4 regions of the Bradyrhizobium quebecense genome follow, and region 4 is predicted to be linked to each of the others. Evidence: predicted binding sites of a transcription regulator. Region 4 holds the regulator's gene; each other region holds the start of a gene.
What was found. The regulator HrcA, encoded in region 4, represses chaperone genes, less so after heat shock. The targets are predictions, from matches to a motif close to GTTAGCACTCNCNNNNNGNGAGTGCTAAC.

Region 1: the regulator HrcA is predicted to act here: its motif matches at 751-779, upstream of HU230_RS26145 (co-chaperone GroES).
Region 2: the regulator HrcA is predicted to act here: its motif matches at 1,103-1,131, upstream of HU230_RS18775 (co-chaperone GroES).
Region 3: the regulator HrcA is predicted to act here: its motif matches at 934-962, upstream of HU230_RS08190 (co-chaperone GroES).

The regions. Positions count from the first base shown of each region.
Region 1 covers NZ_CP088022.1:5,421,541-5,423,739, forward strand. Annotated here, with positions in the region: gene HU230_RS26140 (hypothetical protein) at 36-554, opposite strand; gene HU230_RS26145 (co-chaperone GroES) at 874-1,170, shown strand; gene groL (chaperonin GroEL) at 1,376-2,199, shown strand, end outside.
Region 2 covers NZ_CP088022.1:3,863,515-3,865,713, forward strand. Annotated here, with positions in the region: gene HU230_RS18765 (cupin domain-containing protein) at 1-403, opposite strand, end outside; gene HU230_RS18770 (usg protein) at 503-793, opposite strand; gene HU230_RS18775 (co-chaperone GroES) at 1,175-1,489, shown strand; gene groL (chaperonin GroEL) at 1,532-2,199, shown strand, end outside.
Region 3 covers NZ_CP088022.1:1,770,395-1,772,593, reverse strand. Annotated here, with positions in the region: gene groL (chaperonin GroEL) at 1-438, opposite strand, end outside; gene HU230_RS08190 (co-chaperone GroES) at 580-897, opposite strand; partial or broken gene HU230_RS08185 (alpha-amylase family glycosyl hydrolase) at 1,232-1,344, opposite strand; gene HU230_RS08180 (diphosphate--fructose-6-phosphate 1-phosphotransferase) at 1,387-2,199, opposite strand, start outside.
Region 4 covers NZ_CP088022.1:6,932,366-6,934,564, reverse strand. Annotated here, with positions in the region: gene rph (ribonuclease PH) at 1-619, opposite strand, end outside; gene hrcA (heat-inducible transcriptional repressor HrcA) at 793-1,881, shown strand; gene grpE (nucleotide exchange factor GrpE) at 2,046-2,199, shown strand, end outside.

The DNA.
Region 1 (2,199 bases), 1.5 Mb from region 4:
GATGCGGCACTATCTCATGCTGAAGGAGTTGGCCGTTACGCCCTTGGCGCGCAGCGGACGTAGACCATGTTGCCGTAGCGGGTGGCGGCGTCCTTGTCGACGAAGCGGGTGATCAACACCCGGCCGTCGAACGAGATGATCTCGCGGTCCTGCTCGCCGGGCACAGGTCCGGGCGGGCCGATATAGTTCTTGCCGCTCGGGGAACCTTTCAGCCGCAGTTCCTGCGGGGTGGCCTGGTCGGCCAGATGCATGATGACGCCGCCGTTCTGGCCGGCGCCGATCACGTAAGGCTGCTTGCACTGGCCGCGTGCGGCGGCCTCGGTGCGGGCGCGGTCGGCGGGATTCTGGAACGAGGCGAGGCCCCAGCGGCCAACGATCTCGTCGGGGCGGATGCTCGCCGGCATCTCCGGGGCGACCCCCGGTTCGACGGGCCCCGGCTCGGGGTTCGACGACAACGACGGCAGGCTCATGCTGCCGCACGCCCCCAAAAGTGTCGTCAGCGCCGAAACAGCCGCGAACCGTGCGACCAATCGCGCGTTGAGTGACCTGATCATATGCATCCCCCGAACTATCTCCCGGCCGCACCCGTCATGCAGCCAAGCGTAAAACTTAAGGCGGAGCAATGACGTCTGACAAAATTACGTCATCGCTACGATTTGGTTTCCGGTCCACCATCCTATATTGGCCTCACCAAGGCCTTAACCCGTTTGCTTGACAGAAACTGCGCCAAGCCATATTTCCCGGCGCACAATTAGCACTCTCGCACCACGATTGCTAAATGCGCCGGGCGTCCTGCCTGGCGCCGACCGGACCGGCATTCAACGCCGGTCTCGATGAACCGGACCTGAAACCGAGCCTCCAAGAGGGAACGTCATGGCTAAATCCACCTTCCGCCCACTGCATGACCGCGTCGTGGTCAAGCGTATCGATGCCGAGGAGAAGTCCAAGGGCGGCATCATCATTCCGGACTCGGCCAAGGAGAAGCCGTCGCAGGGCGAGATCGTCGCCGTCGGCCCGGGTGGCCGCGACGAGGCCGGCAAGCTGATCCCGATCGACCTCAAGGTCGGCGACCGCGTGCTGTTCGGCAAGTGGTCGGGCACCGAGGTCAAGCTCGACAACCAGGAGCTCCTCATCATGAAGGAGTCCGACATCATGGGCGTGCTGGCGTAAGGCCACGACCAATTCGAGAAACGCGACGCTCGCTCCGCTGTCATGCCCGGGCTTGACCCGGGCATCCATCACGCTTCCCAAGACACTCACGAGGGCGATGGATTGCCGGGTCACCGAGCACGAAGACGCACTTCGTGCTTTTGCCCGGCAATGACGCGCAAAGCGAGCGGCAAGCAATTCACAGACATTCCAGGAGTTCAAATCAATGGCTGCCAAGGACGTAAAATTCGCCGGAGACGCCCGCGACCGCATGCTGCGCGGTGTCGACGTGCTCGCCAATGCCGTGAAGGTCACGCTCGGCCCGAAGGGCCGCAACGTCGTCATCGAGAAGAGCTTCGGCGCTCCCCGCATCACCAAGGACGGCGTCACCGTCGCCAAGGAGATCGAGCTCGAGGACAAGTTCGAGAACATGGGCGCGCAGATGCTGCGCGAGGTCGCTTCCAAGACCAACGACACCGCCGGTGACGGCACCACCACCGCGACCGTGCTGGCGCAGGCCATCGTCCGCGAGGGCGCCAAGGCGGTCGCCGCCGGCATGAACCCGATGGACCTCAAGCGCGGCATCGACACCGCGGTCGCCGCCGTGATCAAGGACATCGAGAAGCGTGCCAAGCCGGTCGCCTCCTCTTCGGAAGTCGCCCAGGTCGGCACCATCTCGGCCAATGGCGATGCCGCGATCGGCAAGATGATCGCGCAGGCGATGCAGAAGGTCGGCAACGAGGGCGTCATCACCGTCGAGGAAAACAAGTCGCTCGATACCGAGGTCGACATCGTCGAGGGCATGAAGTTCGACCGCGGCTATCTCAGCCCCTACTTCATCACCAACGCCGAGAAGATGACCGCCGAGCTCGAGGATGCCTACATCCTGCTGCACGAGAAGAAGCTGACCGGCCTGCAGTCCATGCTGCCGGTGCTGGAAGCCGTGGTGCAGTCGGGCCGTCCGCTCCTGATCCTCGCCGAGGACGTCGAGGGCGAGGCGCTGGCGACGCTGGTGGTCAACCGCCTGCGCGGCGGCCTCAAGGTCGCCGC
Region 2 (2,199 bases), 3.1 Mb from region 4:
GCACATAGACCATCTGGAATTCGACGTCGTGGAAGTGCAGCTTCGAGACCTCGTCCGGATTGCACGGTCCCTGCAGCCGGATGACATGCGCCTGCGCGAGGCCATGGGATGCTGCGGCAATGCCGAGGTCGCGGTACTTGGCGTAGGCGCGCAGGCCGTCGGCCTTGAAATCCTCTTCGCGGTGATGGCTGATGGCAACGCGCTGCTTCGGCCGCGCCTTGGTTGCTGTCTTGGTTGCCGTCTTCGGCACGCTCTTCTTGGCCGCGGTGACGCGGCCCTTCGACTTGATGGCCTTGCGCGCGGACGATTTCGCGGACGATTTCTTGGCGCCGGCGCCAAGCCCCGACCATTTCTTCTTCACCGCGGTCTTGGCTGCGGATCTCGATGCCGTCTTCTTGGCCATTGTTCGCCTCCCGTCTTTTTGTGACGGGCGAAGGCTAACACAAGTCGCGCCGCGCGAGGTGGGCAAAGGCGCAGAGCGCGCGCCTTGCCCCCGTGCGGATCAATGCAGCCGGAACACGCCGTCGACGGCGCGCAGTTCGGCCGGCTTGACCAGCTTGGAATGCGCCACCGTCACCGAGAACAGCGGGCCCTCGAGCTTCTCCTGCCAGAAGGCGAGGAAATCCCGCAGCGCCGGAAATCTCGGAAACAGGTCGTAGTTCTGCCAGACATAAGTTTGCAGCAACGAGGGATGGTCCGGCATCCGATACAGGATTTGCGCCGTCGTCAATCCATACCCCAGCAACTGCTTCCGGAAATCGTCGGAAACAACCCCACCAACTCGCGAGACCATGCCAACCTCCTGTGACGGAGCGCATTCACATGGCGGCCGACCCCCGCCGGACCACCGGCAATGGATGCGCTCACATGAGAGAAATGTGACGCACGCGACTAACCCATCTCAAGCCTAAATGTTTAATAGGTTGTTGAAATTTCTTGCGTTAGCAGCAGCTTACCGCATCTGCTAATAGCCCCGGCGACCCCTGCGGGGCGGCATTAAGGATGCCGAAATGATGCTGGCAGCCGTCATTCGCGAGTGCCAATTTTTCTGCTAGAGCCACTTGCCCGCCGCCAAGGCTTGGCCTATCTCCTGCACAGCCAGTCTGGCACTCGCTGGGCTGGACTGCTAACACTCCAAAAATCTACAGCATCCGCAAACGTTTAGGAGGACTGCATGAAATTCCGTCCGCTTCACGACCGCGTCGTGGTCAAGCGTATCGACGCCGAAGAGAAGACTGCTGGCGGCATCATCATTCCGGACAGCGCCAAGGAAAAGCCCTCGCAGGGCGAAGTCATCGCCGTCGGCCCGGGCGGCCGCGACGAAGCTGGCAAGCTGATCCCCATCGACATCAAGGTCGGCGACCGCGTCCTGTTCGGCAAGTGGTCGGGCACCGAGGTCAAGATCGACAGCGAAGACCTGCTGATCATGAAGGAAAGCGACATCATGGGCGTGCTCGACGTCCCCGCTTCCAAGAAGAAGGCGGCCTAAGCGCCTCTTTCCCTCCCAGGTAAATCTCAAGGAAAAATTCAGATGGCAGCTAAAGAAGTCAAATTCTCCGTCGATGCGCGCGACAAGATGCTGCGCGGCGTCGACATCCTCGCCAATGCGGTGAAGGTCACTCTCGGTCCGAAGGGCCGCAACGTCGTGCTCGAGAAGTCGTTCGGCGCTCCCCGCATCACCAAGGACGGCGTCACCGTCGCCAAGGAGATCGAGCTCGAGGACAAGTTCGAGAACATGGGCGCCCAGATGGTGCGCGAAGTCGCCTCCAAGTCCGCTGACGCGGCCGGCGACGGCACCACCACGGCGACCGTGCTCGCCCAGGCGATCGTGCGTGAAGGCGCCAAGTCGGTTGCCGCCGGCATGAACCCGATGGACCTGAAGCGCGGTATCGACCTCGCGGTCGAAGCCGTCGTTGCGGACCTCCAGAAGAACTCGAAGAAGGTCACCTCGAACGAGGAGATCGCCCAGGTTGGCACCATTTCGGCCAACGGCGATGCCGAGATCGGCAAGTTCCTCGCCGACGCCATGAAGAAGGTCGGCAACGAGGGCGTGATCACGGTCGAGGAAGCCAAGTCGCTCGAGACCGAGCTCGACGTCGTCGAGGGCATGCAGTTCGACCGCGGCTACATCTCGCCCTACTTCGTCACCAACGCCGACAAGATGCGCGTTGAGATGGACGACGCCTACATCCTCATCAA
Region 3 (2,199 bases), 3.6 Mb from region 4:
CTGGGCGATCTCCTCGTTCGAGGTGACCTTCTTGGAGTTCTTGACGAGGTCGGCGACCACGGCTTCCACCGCCAGATCGATACCGCGCTTCAGGTCCATCGGGTTCATGCCGGCGGCAACCGACTTGGCGCCTTCACGGACGATCGCAGCTGCAAGCACAGTCGCGGTGGTGGTGCCGTCGCCGGCCGCGTCAGCGGACTTGGAGGCGACTTCGCGCACCATCTGGGCGCCCATGTTCTCGAACTTGTCCTCGAGCTCGATCTCCTTGGCGACAGTGACGCCGTCCTTGGTGATGCGGGGAGCGCCGAACGACTTCTCGAGCACCACGTTGCGGCCCTTGGGACCGAGTGTCACTTTCACCGCATTATGGAGAATGTCGACACCGCGCAACATGCGATCCCGGGCATCGACGCCGAATTTGACTTCTTTGGCTGACATAATGATCTTCCTTTTCGACTGGTCAGGCCCCGAAGTTCGCGCTACTTCGCGGGTCCTTGAGGGCTGAAGACTTGAATGACGACCTCATCCTTCGAGATGCCGATTGCGCCCACCCCTATAATAAGGAAACGGGCTAAACGCTTAAGCGGCCTTCTTCTTGGTGGCGGGAACGTCGGTGAGGACGCCCATGATGTCACCCTCCTTCATGATCAGGAGGTCGACACCGTCGATCTTGACCTCGGTGCCCGACCACTTGCCGAACAGGACGCGGTCACCGACCTTGATGTCGATCGGGATCAGCTTGCCGGCCTCGTCACGGCCGCCCGGGCCGACGGCGATGACTTCGCCCTGCGAGGGCTTTTCCTTGGCAGTGTCCGGAATGATGATGCCGCCTGCGGTCTTGTCTTCGGCGTCGATGCGCTTGACCACCACGCGGTCGTGGAGCGGACGAAATTTCATGCGATCCTCCTTGGATTTTGTGATTTATTTTTCTGGATTGGCAGTCGCAATGAGCGAGTGCTGGTCGCTCTTCACATAAGCCTACAACACTGGCCCGCAAGGGCTTCGGCCCAGGATGTTAGACTTTACCTCGAGTCCCTTGAGCACGAGGCCCTAGTACGATTGATAGCAGGCGAAATAGACATGCTGATAGACCGGTGGCATTCGTGCTCGATTTGACCGAACGCTAGCGCGCCGAGGAAACCCTTCGGGATAGCGAATACAAGCTCCGACAAATCGTCGACGCCGTGCCAGGCATCATCCAGTCGTCGGGCCGGCCGGTAAGTTGGCAATGCAGATCGTCGAAGTCTGCCAGACTGCCGAAGCGTGGATCGACAACGCAGTAGTCTGCGACGTCATAGCCGAAATCAACCGTCGGCGACGGGTGACGGGGGAGATCCAGATCGCACTTCTGAGAGCCTCACGTTGAGAATGCCCTATCCGGAATTTTCACACGAACGGCAGGAAGATATCGGGCCGTGTGGGTAGAAGCCGCCGAAAATAGCCCCGTCCCTCAGCCGAAACGGCACTGCTGCCAGCAAAGAAGTCGTCCGGCATATGACGCGTTTTGCCAGCCACACGCTCGAGCGGCACGAGCTGAGGTTCGATGCGGTCGCCGTCATAGTGTAGCACCACCGAGCCACTGCCGGTTAAGGCGCTTTGCGCGGCAAATTCGCCTGCAGCGAAAGCCTCCTTGCGGTCGGTTTCGTCGATCACGCCGATATATCCGCGTGGTAGATAGCCTAGCGTATCGACGCGCGCCCTTGCCTTGCGAAAGCGCGATTTCAGCGCTTTCTGGATTTCGATGCCGAGATCGCCGCCGGTCAATTGCAGATTGCCATGGGCGTCGCGCTCGACCGCCCCGCCCGCCAGCGCCTCGGTGAGAGGCCGACCCATCTCGTCCTGCACGCCCTCGGACATCGAAACGATGCAGCGGCCCAGGCGCGCATAAACCGCCTCGACCTCGTCGAGGAACCGGGGAACCGAGAACGGCTGTTCCGGTGTGTAGATCAGATGCGGGGCATCGTCGGGCGATTGCTGCCAGCCTGCTGCGGCGGCGGTGAGAAAGCCGGCATGACGGCCCATAACGATGGCCACATGGATGCCGGGCATGGCGCGAAAATCGAGATCGATGCTGACAAGGGCGTTGGCGACGAAGGCGGCGGCCGAGATGAAGCCGGGGACATGATCGTTCTCCATCAAGTCGTTATCGATCGTCTTGGGGGCATGCACGAAATGGCAGGGGCCACTTGACTGTTGACG
Region 4 (2,199 bases):
TCTTCTCGGCGGTGCCCTGCACCTCGATGATGCGGCCGTCGCCGGTCATGACGAAATTGGCGTCGGTGTCCGCCTCGGAGTCCTCGGCATAGTCGAGATCGAGCACCGGCGTGCCCTGGTAGATGCCGCAGGAGATCGCCGCCACGTTGTCGCGCAACACGTTGCTCTTCAGCATGTTGCGGGTCTTCATCCAGTTGATGCAGTCGGCCAGCGCCACCCAGGCACCGGTGATCGAGGCGGTGCGGGTGCCGCCATCGGCCTGGATAACGTCGCAATCGACCGTGATCTGGCGCTCGCCGAGCGCCTCGAGGTCGACGGCCGCGCGCAGCGAGCGGCCGATCAGCCGCTGGATCTCGACCGTGCGGCCGCCCTGCTTGCCGGCGGAGGCCTCGCGGCGCGTGCGTTCCAGGGTGGCGCGCGGCAGCATGCCGTATTCGGCGGTAACCCAGCCGCGGCCCTGGCCCTTCAGCCACGGCGGCAACCGCTCTTCCAGCGTGGCGGTCACCAGCACATGGGTGTCGCCGAACTTCACCATGCAGGAACCCTCGGCATATTTGACGACGCCGCGTTCCAGCGACACGGGACGCAGTTCATCGGGCGCACGGCGGCTTGGCCGCATTGGAAATCCTCCAGAATTCCGAGAAAATGAGTTGGCCGTGCTTGTAGGAGGGGGAAGGGGCAGCGGCAAGGGTTTTCGGCCCCGGTAACGTCCCGGTATCAAGGGGGTGAATGCATGCTTGTCACCGGCCTCCCGGATCGACAAATTAGACAGCAATTGTGAGGGACTGGAGTGTGACTCATCACGATCCGATCGGCCTGATCGCGCCGCATGCCGGGCTCGCCCAGCTCAATGAGCGGTCGCGCGACATTTTTCGTCAAATCGTCGAAAGCTATCTCGCGACCGGCGAGCCGGTCGGCTCGCGCAATATCTCGCGCCTGATCGCATTACCGCTGTCGCCGGCCTCGGTCCGCAATGTGATGTCGGACCTCGAGCAGCTCGGCCTGATCTATGCGCCGCACACCTCGGCGGGCCGGTTGCCGACCGAACTCGGCCTGCGTTTCTTCGTCGACGCCCTGATGCAGGTCGGCGACCTCACCGAGGCCGAACGGCAATCGATCCAGACCCAGCTGGCGGCCGTCGATCGCGCGCAGTCGGTCGAGGCGGCGCTTGGCGAAGCGCTGACGCGGCTGTCGGGGCTGACCCGTGCCGCGGCTGTGGTGCTGACGCAGAAGTCGAATGCGCGGTTGAAGCACATTGAATTCGTGCGGCTGGAGCCGGAGAAGGCGCTGGTCGTGCTGGTCGGCGAAGACGGCCAGGTCGAAAACCGGGTGCTGGCGCTGCCGCCGGGCGTGCCGTCCTCGGCCCTGACCGAAGCGACCAATTTCCTCAATGCGCGGATCCGCGGCCGGACGCTGGCCGAAGCGCGGCTCGAGCTCGAGACGGCATTGACGCAAAACCGCGCCGAGCTTGATCAGCTCACGCAAAAGGTCGTCGCGGCCGGCATCGCGAGCTGGTCCGGCGGCGCGAACGAGGACCGCCAGCTGATCGTGCGCGGCCACGCCAATCTGCTCGAGGATCTGCATGCGCTGGACGATCTTGAGCGCATCAAGTCGCTGTTCGACGATCTCGAGACCAAGCGCGGCGTGATCGATCTGCTCGGCCGTGCCGAGCGCGGCGAGGGCGTGCGGATCTTTATCGGCTCGGAGAACAAGCTGTTCTCGCTGTCGGGTTCCTCCACCATCATCGCGCCCTACGGCGACGCCCAGGGCCGGATCGTCGGCGTGCTCGGCGTGATCGGGCCGACGCGGCTGAACTATGCGCGGGTGATTCCGACCGTGGATTATGCCGCGCGCATCGTCAGCAAGATGCTGGGCGGCTGACCGGAGCGGATTTCGCTTTCATTTGACGGGTTTTCGTTGCCCAAGCCGGAGGTGCCTGTTCCCGGAGCCGGTATGTTACGCTTGATTTTCGCCGCCCAAAGCACGATATCCCGGCAAGCAATCCCCAAGATTTGAACCGACGCGAGTTTTCGAGAAGGCAAGCCATGACCGATCCGAACCGGGCCAATGACAACACCGAGAATTCGGCGCCGACGGGTGAGCCCGTGGTTTCGAAGCCCTACATCATGCCCGACGATCCCGAGGTGGGATCGGCCGAGGCGCTGGCCAAGGAACTCGCCGAGGCGAAGGACCGCACGC